Regions from separate parts of the Franconibacter pulveris genome, predicted to be linked through region 3. Evidence: predicted binding sites of a transcription regulator. Region 3 holds the regulator's gene; each other region holds the start of a gene.

Region 1 (4,835 bases), 250 kb from region 3:
CGATACGCTCCAGGATTACCGGGCCGACGGCGGTCGTCACCAGGTCAACCTGCGCGATAAGCTCGACCACTTCTTCGCCCGCGCTGCTGACTGCGCTTACGCCCGATACGGTCTCGACCTGCTCCTGTTCGCCGACCACGTGAACCTGATAGCTGCGCCGTGCGTTCAACGCGTCCAGCACCGCCTGGTTTACGTCAGCGAAAGTCAGTTCAATGCCCGCGTCCGCTAACAGTTTGCCGATAAAGCCACGTCCAATATTACCTGCGCCGAAATGTAATGCTTTCATTGTCTGAACCCTTCTTAAACTTGAGTCGTTCGCCCGAGAGGGCTGGGGAAAGAGGTGTTGCAGAAACTCCCTTTCCCTTGCCCTCTCCCGAGGGGGAGAGGGAAGGGTTGCCCTGGTGCAGGCAAAACCTTCAACGCTAAAAGGGAGAGGGGCCGTCGCCCTCTCCCTGATACATCAGGCCGCTTTTTTACCGGCCAGCAGATCAAGCACTTCCTGAACGTTGGTGGTGTGCGCCAGACGCTCAATTACGCTCTCGTCATCCAGCGCGTTAGTCAGGCTGGTGATAACCTGGATATGTTCATTGTTACGCGCCGCGATGCCGATCACCAGACGGGCGATATCGTCTTCTTCTTCGCCGAAGCGTACACCCTGCGGATACTGGCAGAAGACGACGCCGGTTTTCAGTACGCGATCTTTCGCTTCAACGGTGCCGTGCGGAACGGCGATAGACTCGCCAAGGTAAGTCGGGGTCAGCTTTTCACGCTCCAGCATCGCCTCAACATATTCCGGCTGCACATAACCGCCTTTCACCAACTGCTCGCCTGCGAAACGGATGGCTTCTTCTTTGGTCGCCGCGGTACGGCCGAGGAAGATGTTTTCCGCGCCCAGCCTGAAGAGGTTGCTGCTGCTGTCGTCAAAGCTGTCCTGCAGACTGGTGCGCACTTTCGCTTCGTTGTCAGTATGGCGCTGCGCGGCAACCAGACGTTCGGTCAGGTTGGTGTACAGGCCGCTGTCGAGGAAGTTGGTCAGCGAAATGTGTTGCGCCTGCGGCGCCTGGCGCATAGCGCGCTCGGTCAAGTCGCGGTGGGTAATGACCACGTCCACGTCCGACGGCAGGCTGTTAATCGCGCTGTTGGTGACAGAGATATTGCTCAGGCCAGCATCCTGCACTTTCTTACGCAGCACGCCCGCGCCCATGGCGCTGGAGCCCATACCGGCGTCGCAGGCGACGATGATTTTACGCACGTGGCTCAGGTCGTTACTCACGTCGCCAGCCGCCAGCGGGGTGGCTGCCGTCGCGCCTTTGGACTGCGCTTTCATATCGTGCATGCGACGGGTCGCCGCTTCCAGATCGTCTTCTTCTTTCACCTTGCTGGTTTTCAGCAGGATAGCGGAGATAACGAAGGAAACCGCCATGGCCGCAAAGATAGCCGCGAGGTTCGCGAAGTAAGCGCCTTTCGGGGTCATCGCCAGCACCGCCAGGATAGAACCCGGAGAAGCCGGAGAAACCAGGCCGCCGTTCAGCACGCTCAGGGTGAACACGCCAGTCATACCGCCGAGAATAACGGCGATCAGCAGACGCGGGTTCATCAACACGTACGGGAAGTAAATTTCGTGGATACCGCCCAGGAAGTGGATGATAGCCGCGCCGCCAGCAGACTGTTTAGCGCTGCCGCGACCGAAGAAAATGTAAGCCAGCAGCACGCCCATCCCCGGACCCGGGTTAGCTTCAATCAGGAAGAAGATAGACTTGCCAAGTTCGTGAGACTGCTGAATGCCCAGCGGCGAGAAGATGCCGTGGTTGATGGCGTTGTTAAGGAACAGGATTTTCGCCGGCTCAACAAAGATGGACGCCAGCGGCAGCATGTCGTGAACCACCATGAAGTTTACGCCCGCAGCCAGCGCTTTGGAGAGAACTTCAACAGCCGGACCGATGCCAAGGAACGCCAGAATCGCCAGGATCATGCCGATGATGCCAGCGGAGAAGTTGTTCACCAGCATTTCGAAACCGGATTTGATTTTGCCGTCAACCCAGCTGTCGAAATGTTTAATCGCCCAGCCGCCCAGCGGGCCGGCGATCATCGCGCCGAGGAACATCGGCATGTCGGCGCCAACGATAACGCCCATGGTGGTGATAGCGCCTACTACGCCGCCGCGGTCGCCGCCAACCAGACGGCCGCCGGTATAACCGATAAGCAGGGGCAGCAGATAGGTGATCATCGGACCCACGAGCTTCGCCAGCGTCTCGTTCGGCAGCCACCCAGTCGGAATAAATAATGCGGTGATAATACCCCACGCGATAAACGCGCCGATATTGGGCATTACCATATTGCTGAGAAAACGACCAAAGCTTTGCACTTTGATCTTGATATCGGATGACATAAAACACCCCTTCTTATGGTTACGCGCAGGCCAGCAGCCCGAGGTTTATTGTTAACGTGGCGGCAGAGGTAGCCGGCCGAATGCTCTGGATGACGCGAATCTGGCACCGAATAAGGCAACTGTCCAGATGGTGGGTTTAAGTGTGATCCATATCACATGAAGCGAGGGGTATCAGGGGCTTATTTAGTGATGTCCATCACAAAACATTCGTGTAAAAAAAGAACGATGGCGAATTTATGAACGTAAAAACGATGAAAACGTGAATATAGTCACATTTTTATGTGGCGTTTTTGTTTTTATTTTGTGATCTGAATCACATGCGATTTTTCCTTCTTTTTATGCTCTGTGATCGACCGCAAACTGCCTGGCGGCGCATTGCCGCGCTGTAATTTTATTACGCATGTACCCGGCCTCCGTATAGCGCGTTCCCGCCCGCCTGCTTTTAACGTAACCTGAGCCATACTTAGCCACTGTCGGCGTTGACGCATAAAGGAGCAGGCCATGAAGCTTATCGGTAGTTACACCAGCCCGTTTGTCCGGAAAATCTCGGTCATTCTGCTGGAGAAAGGCATTACCTTCGAGTTTGTTAATGAATCGCCTTACGCGGAGCAAAGCGGAGTGGCGCAATACAACCCGTTAGGCAAGGTGCCTGCGCTGGTGACCGACAGCGGCGAGCAGTGGTTCGATTCGTCGATTATCGCCGAATACCTGGAACTGCTCGAGGCTGAGCCAGCCCTGCTGCCGCGCGACCCGCATGAGGCGTTGAAAGTGCGTCAACTGGAAGCGCTGGCCGATGGCGTGATGGACGCCGGGCTGGTCCATGTACGTGAACTGCAGCGCCCGGCAGCGCAACAGTCGGAAACGGAGCTGCTGCGCCAGCGGGAGAAAATCAGCCGTGCGCTTGATGCGCTGGAGCAGCATGCCGCCAACGGCACGCTGAGCGCGGATAACCTTTCTGTCGCGACCATCGCGGCAGGCTGCGCCATCGGCTATCTTAACTTCCGCCGCGTTTCGCCGGGCTGGTGCGTTAATCGACCTCATCTGGTAAAGCTGGTGGAAACCTTATTCCAGCGCGAAAGCTTCGCCCGTACCGAGCCGCCGAAAACCTGAAGCTCTCCTTTCCCTTACCTCCCGGCGTAAACGCGCCGGGCTTCGCGTAAAGCGCTACGGCAACTGAATCTCCCGTTATTTGGTGGTAGATTAGCGCTAAATTCAGCCAACCTACATTTTTCATGACAAGCCAGACTTCTTCACTTTACAGCCAGCTGCCCGCCACGGACCGGCTGCTGCGCGCTGCGGCGTTTCAACCCGTGCTCGACAGCTACGGACACAGCCAGGTCGTGGGTATCCTGCGCACATTGCAGGATGAAGCGCGGCAGACCATTCGCGAAAGCCAGACGCTGCCCGACTGGTGCGCCGACTGGGCGAAAGAGACGGTTGCTCGCCTCCAGAGCCGCACGCAAAGCGCGCTACGCCCGGTTTACAACCTCTCAGGCACGGTGCTGCATACCAATCTTGGCCGCGCTTTGCAGGCGCAGACGGCGGTAGACGCCGTTATGCAGGCGATGCAGTCCCCCGTTACGCTGGAATACGATCTCGACGGCGCCGGACGCGGCCACCGCGACCGGGCGCTGGCCGACCTGCTTTGTCAACTCACCGGCGCGGAAGACGCCTGTATCGTCAATAACAACGCGGCGGCGGTGCTGCTGATGTTGGCCGCCACGGCGGCAGGCCAGGAGGTGGTGGTTTCCCGCGGCGAGCTGGTGGAAATTGGCGGCGCGTTCCGTATTCCGGATGTCATGCGCCAGGCGGGGTGCAGGCTCGTGGAAGTGGGCGCCACTAACCGCACGCACCTGAAAGATTATCGCCAGGCGGTGGGAGAAAATACCGCGCTGCTGATGAAGGTGCATACCAGCAATTACGTTATTGAAGGCTTCACCAAAGCGGTGGAGGAGACCGAACTGGCGGCGCTCGGCGAAGAGCTTGGGGTGCCGGTGATTGCCGATCTCGGCAGCGGCTCACTTATCGATTTAAGCGAGTACGGCCTGCCGAAAGAGCCGATGCCGCAGGCGCTTATCGCGGCGGGGGTAAGCCTGGTGAGTTTTTCCGGCGACAAGCTGCTCGGCGGCCCGCAGGCGGGAATCATCGTCGGCAAAAGGGCACTTATCGAACGTCTGCAGGCGCACCCGCTCAAGCGCGCGCTGCGCGCCGACAAGATGACGCTGGCGGCGCTGGAGGCGACGCTTCGTCTTTATCTGCACCCTGAAACGCTGACGGAAACGCTGCCTACGCTGCGCCTGTTAACCCGCAGCGCCGACGCAATCAATGAGCAGGCGCGGCGGCTGTTGCCAGCTTTGCAGGCGCGGTATGAGGCGGAGTTCACCGTCCAGGCGGTGCCTTGTCTGTCGCAGATTGGCAGCGGTTCGCTGCCGGTTGACCGGCTGCC
Region 2 (4,835 bases), 1.1 Mb from region 3:
CTATCGTATGCGAGGGCGGCGGTCAGCGCGGGATCTTCACAGCCGGTGTGCTGGATGAGTTCATGCGCGCTGAATTTAACCCCTTCGACGCTTTCTACGGCACTTCCGCCGGCGCCCAAAATCTCTCTGCTTATGTCTGTAACCAGCCTGGCTATGCCCGGCGCGTCATTACACGCTACACCACAACCCGCGAATTTTTTGACCCCGTTCGTTTTGTACGGGGCGGCAACCTTATCGACCTCGACTGGCTTGTGGAGGCGACCTCAAGCAAAATGCCGTTGGCGATGGACAGCGCGGCGCGTTTGTTCGACGCGGGTAAAGAATTTTACATGTGCGCTTGTCGAAGCGACGACTATTCGCCCGGCTACTTTGCGCCGCAAAACCAGACATGGCTTGATATTATTCGCGCTTCCAGCGCCATACCGGGCTTTTATCGCACAGGCGTAATGCTGGATGGCGTAAGCTACCAGGATGGTGGCATTAGCGACGCTATTCCGGTGCAGGAAGCGGCGCGCAGAGGGGCAACCACCCTGGTGGTTATCCGCACTGTGCCTTCGCAAATGTATTACACCCCGCAGTGGTTTAAACGCATGGAGCGCTGGCTCACCGACAGCAGCCTGCAGCCGCTATTAAACCTGGTGCAGCACCATGAAACCAGCTATCGCGCCATTCAGGAATTTATTGAAAAGCCCCCCGGCAAGCTGCGTATTTTTGAAATATACCCGCCTAAACCGCTGATGAGCATGGCGCTTGGCAGCCGTTTGCCGGCGCTGATGGCGGATTATAAAACTGGCCGTCTGTGCGGGCGTTACTTCCTGGCGACAGTCGGTAAGCTTCTGACCTCGAAGCCGCCGCTGCATCGTCATCGGATGGCGACGCCGCCTACGCTCGTGGTGCCGCCAGCTACCGTTGCCAACGACGTGGTCGCTACGACGCCGCTTTTTGCGCCGGAGGCTAACGATGCGGCTTTTGATAACGAGGATCTGGCCTGATGCGGCGCTTTATCGACACCCATTGCCATTTTGATTTTGCGCCTTTTCCCGGCGACGAGGCGAGAAGCCTTGAGCAGGCGGCGCAGGCAGGCGTGGAGAAAATAATCTTACCCGCTATTGAAGCCGAGCGTTTCGCCACTGTGCTGTCGCTTGCTGAGGAGCATAAAGGCATTCATGCCGCGCTCGGTCTGCATCCCATCGTGATTTACAAACATAACGACGCGGCGCTGGCGTTGCTCGAACACCACTTGCAAAACCGGCCGCAGAAAATGGTGGCGATAGGCGAGATTGGCCTCGATCTCTATATGGAGAACCCGCTGTTTGAGCGCCAGGAAGCGATACTCGACGCGCAGTTGCAGCTGGCTAAACGGTATGAACTGCCGGTTATTCTTCACTCCCGCCGCACTCACGATAAGCTGGCGATGCATCTGAAGCGGCACGACCTGCCGCGTAAAGGGGTGGTGCACGGTTTCGCAGGCAGCCTGCAACAGGCGCAGCGTTTTGTTGAAATGGGCTATCGGATTGGCGTGGGCGGCACTATCACCTATCCCCGCGCCAGTAAAACACGCAACGTCATTGCGCAATTGCCGCTTTCAGCGCTGCTTCTGGAAACCGACGCGCCTGATATGCCGCTCAACGGGTTTCAGGGGCAGCCGAATCGTCCGGAACGAGTAAACGGCGTGTTTGACGTTCTTTGTGAGCTGCGCCCTGAGCCGCCTGAACTGATTGCCGACACCATTTTGCAAAATACTCTGCAATTATTCGATTTTCCCGCCTGAAATCCGGGTTTTTCTTCTCTCCTGTGAAGGTTGTTCGCCTGCGCGTAACGCGGGTTTGCTACGCTTCACTCTAACGGCGACAAACCGCTCGCTGCTGATGCATTTGTTATTATTATAACATTTGCCGTCCACTCAACCCGACGCAGGCGAGCAGGCTATTTTTAACACATGGCCCGTGTTCAGGCTGTCATAGTGTTATGTTTATCACATATAATGGTTGTACGAATGCAATCCATGCTTTTCAAATTGTGAAACGCAACACAAAATCATTTTCAGTGGTGATGTTAAAATTCTAACATCCCCTGTGGTGAACGGCGGTGAGAAGGATCTTAACGTGTTGGCGGTTAGCGCCACGCCTCTTCATGGAATCAAGCCCGCTCCAACGTGTTGAGTTTCTCCTCTGAGATACATTTTTTTGTTGGAGATTTTTATGACTGATTTGACCAAAAGCAGCCTGCGTGCGCTGCAACTGATGGATCTCACTACCCTGAATGACGACGACACCGACGAAAAGGTGATTGCGCTTTGTCATCAGGCGAAAACCCCGGTTGGCAACACCGCCGCCATCTGCATTTATCCGCGCTTTATTCCCATTGCTCGTAAAACCCTGAAAGCGCAGGGGACGCCGGATATTCGTATCGCGACCGTGACTAACTTCCCGCACGGCAACGACGACATTGAGATAGCGCTGGCGGAAACCCGTGCGGCCATCGCGTATGGCGCGGATGAAGTGGACGTCGTGTTCCCGTATCGCGCGCTTATCGCCGGTAATGAGCAGGTGGGTTTTGACCTGGTTAAAGCCTGTAAGGACGCGTGCGCGGCGGCTAAGGTGCTGTTGAAAGTGATCATCGAAACTGGCGAGCTGAAGGAAGAAGCGTTAATCCGCAAAGCGTCAGAAATCGCTATCAAAGCGGGCGCCGACTTCATTAAAACCTCTACCGGTAAAGTGCCGGTTAACGCCACGCCGGAAAGCGCCCGCATTATGCTGGAAACGATCCGCGATATGGGCGTTCAGGAAAGCGTAGGTTTCAAACCGGCGGGCGGCGTGCGCACGGCGGAAGACGCGGCTAAATACCTGGCGGTGGCGGATGCGCTTTTCGGCGCTGACTGGGCCGATGCCCGTCACTACCGTTTCGGCGCTTCCAGCCTGCTGGCAAGCCTGCTGAAAGCGCTCGGCCACGGCGACGGCAAAAGCGCCAGCCAGTACTAATCTCTTCTGCGGCGGGTCACCGCCGTTTTTAACCTGATGACGTCAGGGGGTTACCTTGTTTCTCGCACAAGAAATTATTCGAAAAAAACGCGATGGCCAGCCGCTGAGCGATGAAGAGATTCGCTTTTTTATCAACGGCATTCGCGATAACACGGTTTCCGAAGGGCAAATCGCCGCGCTGGCGATGACCATTTTCTTTCACGATATGACGATGCCTGAACGCGTATCGCTGACCATGGCGATGCGAGACTCAGGAACCGTGCTGGAGTGGAAGAGCCTCAACCTGAATGGCCCGATTGTCGATAAACACTCGACTGGCGGCGTGGGCGATGTCACTTCGCTGATGCTCGGTCCGATGGTGGCGGCCTGCGGCGGCTACATTCCCATGATTTCCGGGCGCGGCCTTGGCCATACCGGCGGCACGCTCGACAAGCTGGAAGCCATTCCTGGCTTCGATATTTTCCCGGATGACAACCGCTTTCGTCAGATTATTAAAGAGGTCGGCGTGGCGATTATCGGCCAGACCAACTCGCTGGCGCCTGCCGACAAGCGCTTTTACGCCACCCGCGACATTACCGCCACGGTCGATTCTATTCCGCTTATTACTGGCTCTATCCTTGCGAAAAAGCTCGCTGAGGGGCTGGACGCGCTGGTCATGGATGTGAAGGTCGGCAGCGGGGCGTTTATGCCGACCTGGGAGCTTTCAAAAGAGCTGGCGGAAGCGATTGTCGGTGTCGCCAACGGCGCGGGCGTGCGCACCACGGCGCTGCTCACCGACATGAACCAGGTGCTGGCTTCCAGCGCCGGTAATGCGGTGGAAGTGCGTGAAGCGGTGCGCTTCCTGACCGGCGAGTACCGCAATCCCCGTCTGTATGAAGTGACCATGGCGCTGTGCGTGGAGATGCTCATCTCCGGCCAGCTTGCGAAAGACGAAGCCGATGCGCGCGGCAAGCTTCAGGCGGCGCTGGATAACGGCAGCGCGGCGGAAATCTTCGGCCGTATGGTCGCGGCGCAGAAAGGGCCGGGCGATTTTATTGAACATTACGATCGCTACCTGCCGACCGCGATGTTGAGCAAAGCGGTTTACGCCGATCGCGCCGGTTTCGTCAGCGAAATGGACACCCGCGCGCTCGGTATGGCGGTGGTTTCCATGGGCGGCGGTCGTCGCCAGGCCTCAGACCGCATTGACTACAGCGTCGGCTTCACCGACATGGCGCGCCTTGGCGAGAAGGTCGATGGCGAGCGTCCACTGGCTATCATTCACGCCAGCAGTGAAGCGAACTGGAAACAGGCGGCGGAAGCGGTAAAAGCGGCAATCAAAATTAACGATGCCGCACCGGAAAGCTCGCCGGTTGTCTATCGCAGAATCAGCCAATAAGTGGCATACTGATCTGATCATTTTTTTACAGCGCAAAAGGTACGGAGAACATATGAAACGTGCATTTATTATGGTGCTGGACTCTTTCGGAATTGGCGCAACGGAAGACGCGGAACGCTTTGGCGACGCGGGTTCCGATACCCTCGGCCATATCGCCGAGGCCTGCGCGAAGGGCGAGGCGGATAACGGCCGCCAGGGCCCGCTTTATCTGCCGAATCTGACCAGACTGGGTCTGGCGAAAGCGCATGAAGGCGCGACCGGTTTTATCCCCGCAGGTATGGATGGCGAAGCGGAAATCACCGGCGCCTACGCCTGGGCGCATGAACTCTCTTCCGGTAAAGACACCCCGTCAGGCCACTGGGAAATCGCCGGTGTGCCGGTGCTGTTCGACTGGGGCTATTTCACCGACGAGAAAAACAGTTTCCCGCAGGAGCTGCTCGACAAACTGGTTGAGCGTGCGGATCTGCCAGGTTATC
Region 3 (4,835 bases):
GGGATTGATTACCCCTGGCTGCTCGCCATGCTTCAGGGTTCTTTCATTTCTCACATCAATACGCTTGTCGTTCCCGGCGGCAAGATGGGGCTGGCGATGGAATTAATTATGCTGCCGCTGGTGCAGCGATTGATGGAAGGGAAAAAAATTGAATAAGGCGGCTGACGCCGCCCCGCGTCAGGCTTCCACCACTTCATAAGAGTGGGTGATGTTGACCGCTTTGCCGAGCATCAGCGCCACAGAGCAATATTTCTCAGCGGAGAGATCCACCGCGCGCGCCACAGCCGCCTCCTTCAGCGCCTTACCCGTTACGATAAAGTGCAGGTTAATGTGAGTGAACAAACGCGGCGCCTCTTCGCGGCGTTCTGAGGTCAGTTTCACTTCGCAATCCTGAACGTCATGACGCCCTTTTTGCAAAATAGACACCACGTCGATAGCGCTGCAACCGCCTGCCGCCATCAGCACCATTTCCATCGGGCTTGGCGCTTTATCGCCGGAATTACCGTCCATCAGGATTTGGTGCCCTGAAGCGGATTCGCCCAGAAACGTCAATCCCTCAACCCACTTTACTCGTGCCTGCATAATCATCACTCCGATGTATAAAAATTTTTGACAGATTACGCGCCAGTTACGAAAGAGGCAACGGAAGGGCGACCTGCGTCAAGCTGAAACGAGACAATAGAAGACACCCATGAAAAGCTATGCTAAAACAGTCTGGATGCTGCGGCGATACATTGATGTTATGCATGTATGCAGAGGACAAGACAATTTACCGGCTGCGACGACATGGACAGCCAACTTCCCGGGATGCGGGAAGATAATGATTGCAAAGCCAGATGGGGGACCCGCGCCCCGTCTTTGGAGCCAGTTTAAACAGAGGATAACAGCGCATGGTGCTTGGCAAACCGCAAACAGACCCGACTCTCGAATGGTTCTTGTCACATTGCCACATTCATAAGTACCCATCGAAGAGCACGCTGATTCACCAGGGTGAAAAAGCGGAAACGTTGTATTACATCGTTAAAGGCTCAGTGGCAGTGCTGATCAAAGACGAAGAGGGCAAGGAGATGATCCTCTCGTATCTGAATCAGGGAGACTTTATCGGCGAACTGGGCCTGTTTGAAGAGGGCCAGGAGCGCAGCGCCTGGGTTCGCGCCAAGACTGCTTGCGAAGTCGCCGAGATTTCCTATAAGAAATTCCGCCAGCTTATCCAGGTGAACCCGGACATCCTGATGCGCCTCTCTTCGCAGATGGCGCGTCGTCTGCAAGTCACCTCTGAAAAAGTCGGCAACCTGGCGTTCCTCGACGTGACGGGCCGCATCGCCCAGACGTTGCTCAACCTGGCGAAACAGCCGGACGCCATGACCCATCCCGACGGCATGCAAATTAAAATCACCCGTCAGGAAATCGGCCAGATTGTGGGTTGCTCCCGCGAAACCGTCGGTCGCATCCTGAAAATGCTCGAAGATCAAAACCTGATCTCCGCGCACGGTAAGACCATCGTGGTTTACGGCACCCGCTAAACCGCCATAAAAAAACGGCGTGTCGCTTCGGTAACACGCCGTTTTTGTTTCTACACTTACCTCTATGTTTCGCCGTCTCATTTATCACCCGGAAGTGAACTACGCCCTGCGTCAGACGCTGATCCTGTGTCTGCCGGTGGCGGTTGGGTTGCTGCTGGGCCATCTGCAACAGGGCCTGCTTTTTTCGCTGGTGCCTGCCTGCTGCAACATCGCCGGGCTCGACACGCCCCACAAGCGCTTTTTCAAACGTCTGGCGGTCGGCGCTTCGCTCTTTGCCGTCAGCAGTTTTACCGTGCAACTGTTACTGGCGAACAATCTGCCGCTGCCGCTTATCTTTTTAGGCATGGCGCTGCTGCTTGGCGTGACGGCGGAGATAAGCTCGCTGCATGCCCGGTTGCTGCCCGCTTCGCTTATCGCCGCCATTTTTACGCTAAGCCTCGCGGGGAACATGCCAGTCTGGGAGCCTATCCTGCTCTATATTTTCGGCACGCTCTGGTACGGGCTGTTTAACTGGTTCTGGTTCTGGCTGTGGCGCGAGCAGCCGCTTCGCGAGTCGCTAAGCCTGCTGTATCGCCAGTTGGCGGACTATTGCGAAGCGAAATATAACCTGCTGACGCAGCATACCGACCCGGAAACTGCCCTGCCCCCGCTGCTTACGCATCAACAAAAAGTAGTGGACCTTATCAGCCAGTGCTATCAACAGTTGCACATGCTGGCGGCCGGGAAACAGAGCGGCTATAAGCGTCTGCTGCGCACCTTCCAGATGGCGCTGGATTTGCAGGAGCATATTTCGGTCAGCCTGCATCAGCCGGAGGAGGTGCAAAAGTTGGTGGAGCGCAGCCACGCCGAGGCGGTGATCCGCTGGAACGCACAGACCATTAGCGCGCGCCTGCGCGTTATGGCCGACGACATCCTCTACCATCGCTATCCGCAGCGTTTCGCCATGGATAAGCAAATCGCCGCGCTGGAGAAAATCGCCCGTCAGCACCCGGACAACCTTGTCGGTCATTTCTGCGAATACCACTTCAGCCGCATCGCCCGCATCCTGCGCACCCAGCGTCCGCTCTATGCCCGCGACCTGATGGCCGACCGGCAGAAACGGCTGCCGCTATTCCCGGCGCTGAAAAGCTACCTTTCGCTCAAATCCGCCGCTCTGCGCAACGCCGCGCGGCTGGGAGTGATGCTGAGCATCGCAAGCCTCGTCGGCAACGCATTCCATCTGCCAAAACCGTACTGGATCCTCATGACCGTGATGTTTGTGACGCAGAATGGCTACGGGGCGACGCGGGTGCGCATTCTCCAGCGAGCGGCCGGCACGCTGGCGGGGTTAATCATCGCGGGCGTCACGCTGCACCTGCATGTGCCGCAGGGCTACATGCTGCTGGTGATGCTGGCTATCACGCTGATTAGCTACCTTATCATCCGCAAAAACTACGGCTGGGCGATGATTGGCTTCACGGTGACGGCGGTTTACTCCTTACAGCTGCTGTCGCTGAACGGCGAACAGTTTATCGTCACCCGGCTTATCGACACGTTGATTGGTTGCTTTATCGCTTTCGGCGGTATGGTCTGGCTGTGGCCGCAATGGCAAAGCGGGCTGCTACGCCAGAACGCCCACGACGCGCTGGAGGCGGACCAGGAGGCGCTGCGCCTTATCCTGAGCGGCGACCCGCAGCCTGCGCCGCTTGCCTGGCAGCGGATGCGCGTCAACCAGGCGCATAACGCACTTTATAACTCGCTGAACCAGGCGATGCAGGAACCTGGCTTCAACGCCCACTACCTGGATGATATGAAGCTTTGGGTTACGCACAGCCAGTTTATCGTTGAGCATATCAACGCCATGACGACGATGGCGCGCGAGCACCATATGCTGACGCCGGAACTGGCGGCGCGTTATCTGGAGTCCTGTGAAATTGCGTTGCAGCGCTGCCAGCAACGGCTGGAATATGATGCGCCGGGGGAATCCCACGACGCGAACATTCTGGAGGGGCCAGAGACGCTGCCGGATACTGCGTTGAGCGTCATGGAACAGCATGTGCACCGTATTCTCGGCCACCTGAACACCATGCACACAATCTCTTCGGTGGCATGGCGTCAGCGGCCGCATCACGGCATCTGGCTTAAGCGCCGTCTGGGCTGATTAGCCTGTTACGCGCGCTACGGCTTTCGCGAAGCGCGCCATCCCTTCGTCGATATCCTCGCTTTCCACTACCAGCGACGGCGCGAAGCGCATCACATCCGGCCCGGCGTTCAGCACCATCAGCCCTTCACTGGCGGCGGCGTAGAGGAAATCCCGCGCACGGCCTTTATAAGCGGGCTTCAGCTCCGCGCCAATCAGCAGGCCCATTCCGCGAATGTCGCTGAAAAGGTTGTACTGCTCGTCGATAGCGCGCAGGTGGCGTACAAACTGCTCGCGCTTCGCGTTAACGCCATCCAGCACCTCCGGCGTGTTGATGATATCAAACGCCGCGCCCGCCACCGCGCAGGCCAGCGGGTTGCCGCCATAGGTGGAGCCATGCGAGCCGACGTGAAATGCCGAGGCCACATCCTGCGTCGCCAGCACCGCGCTTACCGGGAAACCGCCGCCAAGCGCCTTCGCGCTGGTCAGAATGTCTGGCGTCACGCCGTAATGCATGTAGGTAAAAAGCTTGCCGGTGCGGCCCATGCCGCTCTGTACTTCATCAAACACCAGCAGCGCCTGATGCTGGTCGCAGAGTTCGCGCAGCCCCTGTAAAAACGCTGGCGTGGCGGCGGTAACGCCACCTTCTCCTTGCACGGGCTCAACCACCACCGCGCAGGTGTGGTCGTCCATTACCGCTTTAACGGCGCTCAGGTCATTAAAAGGCACGTGGATGATGTCGGCTGGCTTGGGGCCGAAGCCATCGGAATATTTCGGCTGCCCGCCGACCGAAACGGTAAACAGCGAGCGGCCATGAAAGGCATTATGAAACGCGATGATTTTCGTTTTGTAAGGGCTGTGGCGGGTAATCGCGTAATGACGAGCCAGTTTGAACGCCGTTTCGTTGGCTTCGGTGCCGGAGTTCATAAACAGTACGCGGTCAGCGAAGGTGGCTTCAATGATTTTACGACCGAGGCGCAGCGCCGGTTCGTTGGTAAACACGTTGCTGGTATGCCAGAGGGTTTCACCCTGCGTTTTCAGCGCCTCTACCAGCGCAGGATGGCAATGACCCAGCGCCGTCACCGCGATGCCGCCGGCAAAATCCACATACTCATTACCCTGCTGATCCCACACCCGGCTGCCCTTGCCCTTCACCGGGATAAACTCCGCCGGTGCATAAACCGGCAGGATCA
Region 4 (4,835 bases), 2.0 Mb from region 3:
CACTTTCGCATATTTGATAGCGGACAGGGAGTCAGCAGCAACCGACAGACCGGCGATGCCGCAAGCCATGGTGCGGATAACGTCACGGTCATGAAGGGCCATCAGCGACGCTTCGTAGCTATACTTATCATGCATATAGTGAATGATGTTCAGCGCGGTAACGTACTGTTTAGCCAGCCAGTCCATGAAGTGATCCATACGTTCCATCACTTCGTCGAAGTTCAGCACATCGCCTTTGATCGGTTCTGATTTCGGACCAACCTGCATTTTCAGTTTTTCATCCACGCCGCCGTTAATGGCATAGAGCATGGTTTTAGCGAGGTTTGCACGCGCGCCGAAGAACTGCATTTGCTTACCAACAACCATCGGGCTTACGCAGCAAGCGATAGCATAGTCATCGTTGTTGAAGTCCGGACGCATCAGATCATCGTTCTCATACTGCAGAGAAGAGGTGTCGATGGAGACTTTCGCAGCGAATTTTTTGAAATTCAGCGGCAGTTTTTCAGACCACAGAATAGTGATGTTCGGTTCCGGAGACGGCCCCATGGTGTAAAGGGTGTTCAGGAAGCGGAAGCTGTTTTTTGTCACCAGAGTACGGCCGTCAACGCCCATGCCGCCAATGGACTCGGTAGCCCAGATCGGGTCGCCAGAGAACAGCTCGTCATATTCCGGAGTACGCAGGAAGCGAACCATACGCAGTTTCATGACCAGGTGGTCAATCATTTCCTGAGCGTCTTGCTCGGTGATTTTGCCTGCTTTCAGGTCGCGCTCAATGTAAACATCCAGGAAGGTGGAGACACGACCAAAGGACATTGCCGCACCGTTCTGAGATTTTACCGCCGCCAGATAGCCGAAATAGGTCCACTGTACTGCTTCTTGCGCGTTAGTTGCCGGACCGGAGATATCGCAACCATATTTCGCCGCCATCTCTTTGATCTGGCCCAGAGCGCGATGCTGTTCAGCAATTTCTTCACGCAGACGAATAGTGGCTTCGAGGTTTACACCGTTTTCCAGATCCTGCTGCAGAGAAGCAAACTGCGCGAATTTGTCTTTCATCAGGTAGTCGATACCGTACAGCGCAACGCGACGGTAGTCGCCGATGATACGGCCGCGGCCATAGGCATCCGGCAGACCGGTCAACACGCCAGATTTACGGCAGCGCAGGATATCCGGCGTATAAACGTCGAATACGCCCTGGTTATGGGTTTTACGGTATTCAGTGAAGATTTTTTTCAGTGCCGGATCCAGCTCGCGTTCGTACGCTTTGCAGGAACTTTCCACCATTTTGATACCGCCGAACGGAATGATGGCGCGTTTGAGCGGCGCTTCAGTTTGCAGACCGACGATTTTTTCGAGGGCTTTGTTGATATAGCCCGCGTCATGAGAGGTGATGGTGGAGGCGACAGAAGTGTCGAAGTCGACTGGCGCGTGAGTGCGGTTTTCCAGTTTGACGCCTTCCATTACTTTGTCCCACAGCTTGGTAGTTGCATCAGTTGCACCTGCCAGGAAGGACTCATCACCCTCGTACGGGGTGTAGTTTTTCTGGATGAAGTCACGTACGTTGACTTCATTTTGCCAGTCGCCTTTAGCAAAACCTTCCCAGGCTGTGGCTAATTTTTCATTAAGCTCGGACATGTTACACCTACCTTCTTAAGTGGATTTTTTATTTACTGCCTGGAATGACCATTAATGATGGTCGTCGCCACGCAGATAAATGACCCAGTACGTCAATCCGACTAATAAACCACCACCGATAATATTACCGATTGTCACCGGAATCAGGTTATCCACGATGAAATTTATGATAGTCAGATGAGAAAATTGGTCCGGAGACGAACCGACGGCGGTCCAGAATTCCGGGCTGGCGAAATCACGAATAACGATGCCCATCGGGATCATAAACATATTCGCGATACTGTGTTCGAAGCCGCTGGCTACAAACATGGCAACCGGCAAAATCATAATGAAAGCTTTATCTACGAGGCTGCGACCGGAATAGCTCATCCAGACCGCCAGGCAGACCATCAGGTTCGCCAGGATGCCGAGGCTCACAGCCTCAATAAAGGTGTGATGCAATTTGTGGTCTGCCGTCTGCAGGACGTTAAGTCCCCACGCGCCGTTAGCGGTCATATACTCACCCGACAGCCACATCAGAAGAACAAAGAGAAGCGCGCCGATCAGGTTGCCGATATAGACGTTTAACCAGTTGCGCGCCAGTTGACCCCAGGTTATACGGCCGCTGGCTTTCGCTACCACGATTAAAACGGTCGAGGTAAAGAGATCGGCGCCGCAAATAACACAAAGAATTAAGCCAAGTGAGAAACAAATGCCGCCGATAAGTTTCGCCATGCCAAAGGGCATCGTGGCGGCGCCTGTCGTAGCGGTAATATAGAAAACAAAAGCAATGGAGATGAAGACACCTGCCGTTATCGCCAAATAAAAGGTTTTCAGCGGATGTTTCGTTGCTTTATAGACACCAGCCTCCTCGGCAACTTTCGCCATCGCAGCTGGAAGTAATAGATCAAAAGGGTTGTCAGCTTTCACACTAACTCTCTCTTTATTCAGTCGGCGAGGAGATACTAACAAAGCATTATAGAGTAAAATTTGATGTGGATCATAACTCGCCAGGTTTATAGGCCTGAAAACAGCATGGGGATAGGCTATTTTCAGATTAACTAATTGATTATCCTGATAAAAAAATATTTTAAAAATTATTATAAGAGTTGAATTATTTTCTGCGGCCTCCTTTGAAATCGTTAATCAATATGTAGTATTGACGAAAAAAGGTAACAAAGGACACGTTGGTTAAATTAATTTTTCACCTTAATTTAACTTAACAATTACATAAGAATTAATTTCGATAAGAATAAAAAACGGGGCAATAAAATTGCCCCGTCTTATTAATTAAACATACGCTTATGAAAGCATTATAGATATGCGTTATATCAATTAACGTTCCAGTAAGATGCTTTAGCGCGCTGTAATTTTTCATAAGCGGCGAGCAGCGCCTGATGCGCAGGGAACGCATGCAAATCAGCGTCAACAGGCTGCAGGCCATAAAAAGGCGCTTCGCCGCTTACCGCCGCGCTGGCCGCTTCTACCGCCTCTTTGCCGTACATACGTTCAAACGCATGCAGATACTGAAGCGGCTCACGATCTTCTTCCTGCGCCAACAGCAACAGAGTTTGCAGGCAGCGGTAGTAATTAGCGCGCTCGGCGGTAAAGACAGAGGCATTAAACTCCATAGTCCATTCAGTCCAGATCAGCGCCTGATCCATATCGCCGCCCGCCAGCGCCAGCATCGCTTTCAGTTCGCCGATGCGCAATGTGTACCAACCGTTATCTTTGCCGGTCGCCAGACCCAGCAGTTCGCGCACGCGAGTAAAATCGTCATGACCTTCCTCATCAAGCTGCGCGATGAGGTTCAGATAGTCTTCTTTATCCCACTCGCTGCCTGGCAGGGCGAGCAGCGTTTCGCGCAAGTGAGCGCCCATGCTGTTATTAGCGAGCAGCAAATCTTCTGCAGGGTAGATGTCAGACATGCCCGGTACGAGGATGCGACAAGCGTAAACGTCAAGGTGCTCGTAATCGGCGATATAAACTTCTTTGTCTTCCGCCTGGAAAATGGCCATCAGGGTGGCGAATTCTTCTTCAGTGGAGCCGGCGAAGCTCCAGTCAACGAACGGATAATCGGCGTCCTGCTTGAACATATCCCAGGAAATCAGGCCGCTGGAGTCGATGAAGTGCGTCTCGAGGTTAGCATGTTCAGCGACTTCTTCATCATCAAATGTCGGCGGTGTAAAGACATCCAGATCCTTGAGGCTGCGGCCTTGCAACAGCTCGGTTACGGTACGTTCAAGCGCCACGCCGAAATCAGGATGCGCGCCGAAAGAGGCGAAACAAGTACCGTTAGCCGGGTTAAACAGCACGACGCAGATAACCGGATACTGGCCGCCCAGCGAGCCGTCGTAGGCGAAAATCGGGAAGCCTTCGGCTTCTAATTTTTCTATTGCTGCAACCACGCCTGGATAACGCGCCAGCACCTCGGCGGGAATTTCCGGCAGGCTGATGCTCTCGGCGATAATGCGGTTTTTGATATGGCGCTCGAAGACTTCTGAAAGTCCCTGTACGCGCGCTTCGTTACGCGTGTTGCCTGCCGACATACCGTTAGACACATAAAGGTTGCCCACGATATTCATCGGAATATAGACGGTCTCTTCATCAGACTGGCGCGTAAAAGGCAGGGCGCAAATCCCGCGATCTTCATTACCCGACTGCAAATCCACCAGCATGCTGGCGGTCAGTTCGTTCTCCGGATCGTAAAAATCACGCAGGCGCGCGTCCAGTATCCCGTCTGGCAGACTGTCGTCCTGCGGAATAGCGAACCATTTTTCGTTCGGGTAATGCACGAACGGGCCGTTGGCGATCGTGTCGCCCAGCCAAAAATCTGCAAAAAAGTAGTTAGTGGAGAGGCGTTCAAAGTACTCGCCAAGGGCGGAGGCGAGCGCCGCTTTTTTTGTCGCTCCTTTACCGTTGGTGAAGCACAGCGCGCAATCTTTATCGCGAATATGCACAGACCAGACGTTCGGCACCGGATTGAGCCACGAAGCTTCTTCGATATTAAAACCGAGATCGGTGAGTTTTTGCTGGAAGCGAGCGATGGAGTCTTCCAGAGCGGCGTCTTTGCCGGGAATGAAGGTTTGAGTCATGGGATCCACTTTTATCGTACGCAAAGCGCGCAATGATACGGGTTTTACCTTACTTGCGCTATCGCAGGCCGCAGGCAGGCAAAAATAAATCTTCGCGCTATGCTTGGGTAAAGTAACCTACTGTTA

What was found. The regulator CRP, encoded in region 3, controls carbon source genes, mostly activating them, when cyclic AMP is high. The targets are predictions, from matches to a motif close to ATGTGANNNNNNTCACAT.
Region 1: a site for CRP is predicted at 2,530-2,547, ahead of ACU4F7_RS21265 (PTS mannitol transporter subunit IICBA). Genes of this name have one in related genera too.
Region 2: a site for CRP is predicted at 1,964-1,981, ahead of deoC (deoxyribose-phosphate aldolase). Genes of this name have one in related genera too.
Region 4: a site for CRP is predicted at 2,603-2,620, ahead of focA (formate transporter FocA). Genes of this name have one in related genera too.

Annotation. Positions count from the first base shown of each region.
Region 1 covers NZ_CM165555.1:4,510,385-4,515,219, reverse strand. The annotation lists gene mtlD (mannitol-1-phosphate 5-dehydrogenase) at 1-286, opposite strand, end outside; gene ACU4F7_RS21265 (PTS mannitol transporter subunit IICBA) at 461-2,389, opposite strand; gene ACU4F7_RS21260 (glutathione S-transferase) at 2,891-3,499, shown strand; gene selA (L-seryl-tRNA(Sec) selenium transferase) at 3,622-4,835, shown strand, end outside.
Region 2 covers NZ_CM165555.1:640,037-644,871, forward strand. The annotation lists gene ACU4F7_RS03150 (patatin-like phospholipase family protein) at 1-992, shown strand, start outside; gene ACU4F7_RS03155 (TatD family hydrolase) at 989-1,771, shown strand; gene deoC (deoxyribose-phosphate aldolase) at 2,202-2,981, shown strand; gene deoA (thymidine phosphorylase) at 3,037-4,359, shown strand; gene deoB (phosphopentomutase) at 4,412-4,835, shown strand, end outside.
Region 3 covers NZ_CM165555.1:4,264,247-4,269,081, forward strand. The annotation lists gene ACU4F7_RS20215 (phosphoribulokinase) at 1-156, shown strand, start outside; gene ACU4F7_RS20220 (OsmC family protein) at 178-582, opposite strand; gene crp (cAMP-activated global transcriptional regulator CRP) at 891-1,523, shown strand; gene ACU4F7_RS20230 (YccS/YhfK family putative transporter) at 1,588-3,663, shown strand; gene argD (bifunctional acetylornithine/succinyldiaminopimelate transaminase) at 3,664-4,835, opposite strand, start outside.
Region 4 covers NZ_CM165555.1:1,585,865-1,590,699, forward strand. The annotation lists gene pflB (formate C-acetyltransferase) at 1-1,635, opposite strand, end outside; gene focA (formate transporter FocA) at 1,687-2,544, opposite strand; gene ycaO (30S ribosomal protein S12 methylthiotransferase accessory factor YcaO) at 2,946-4,709, opposite strand.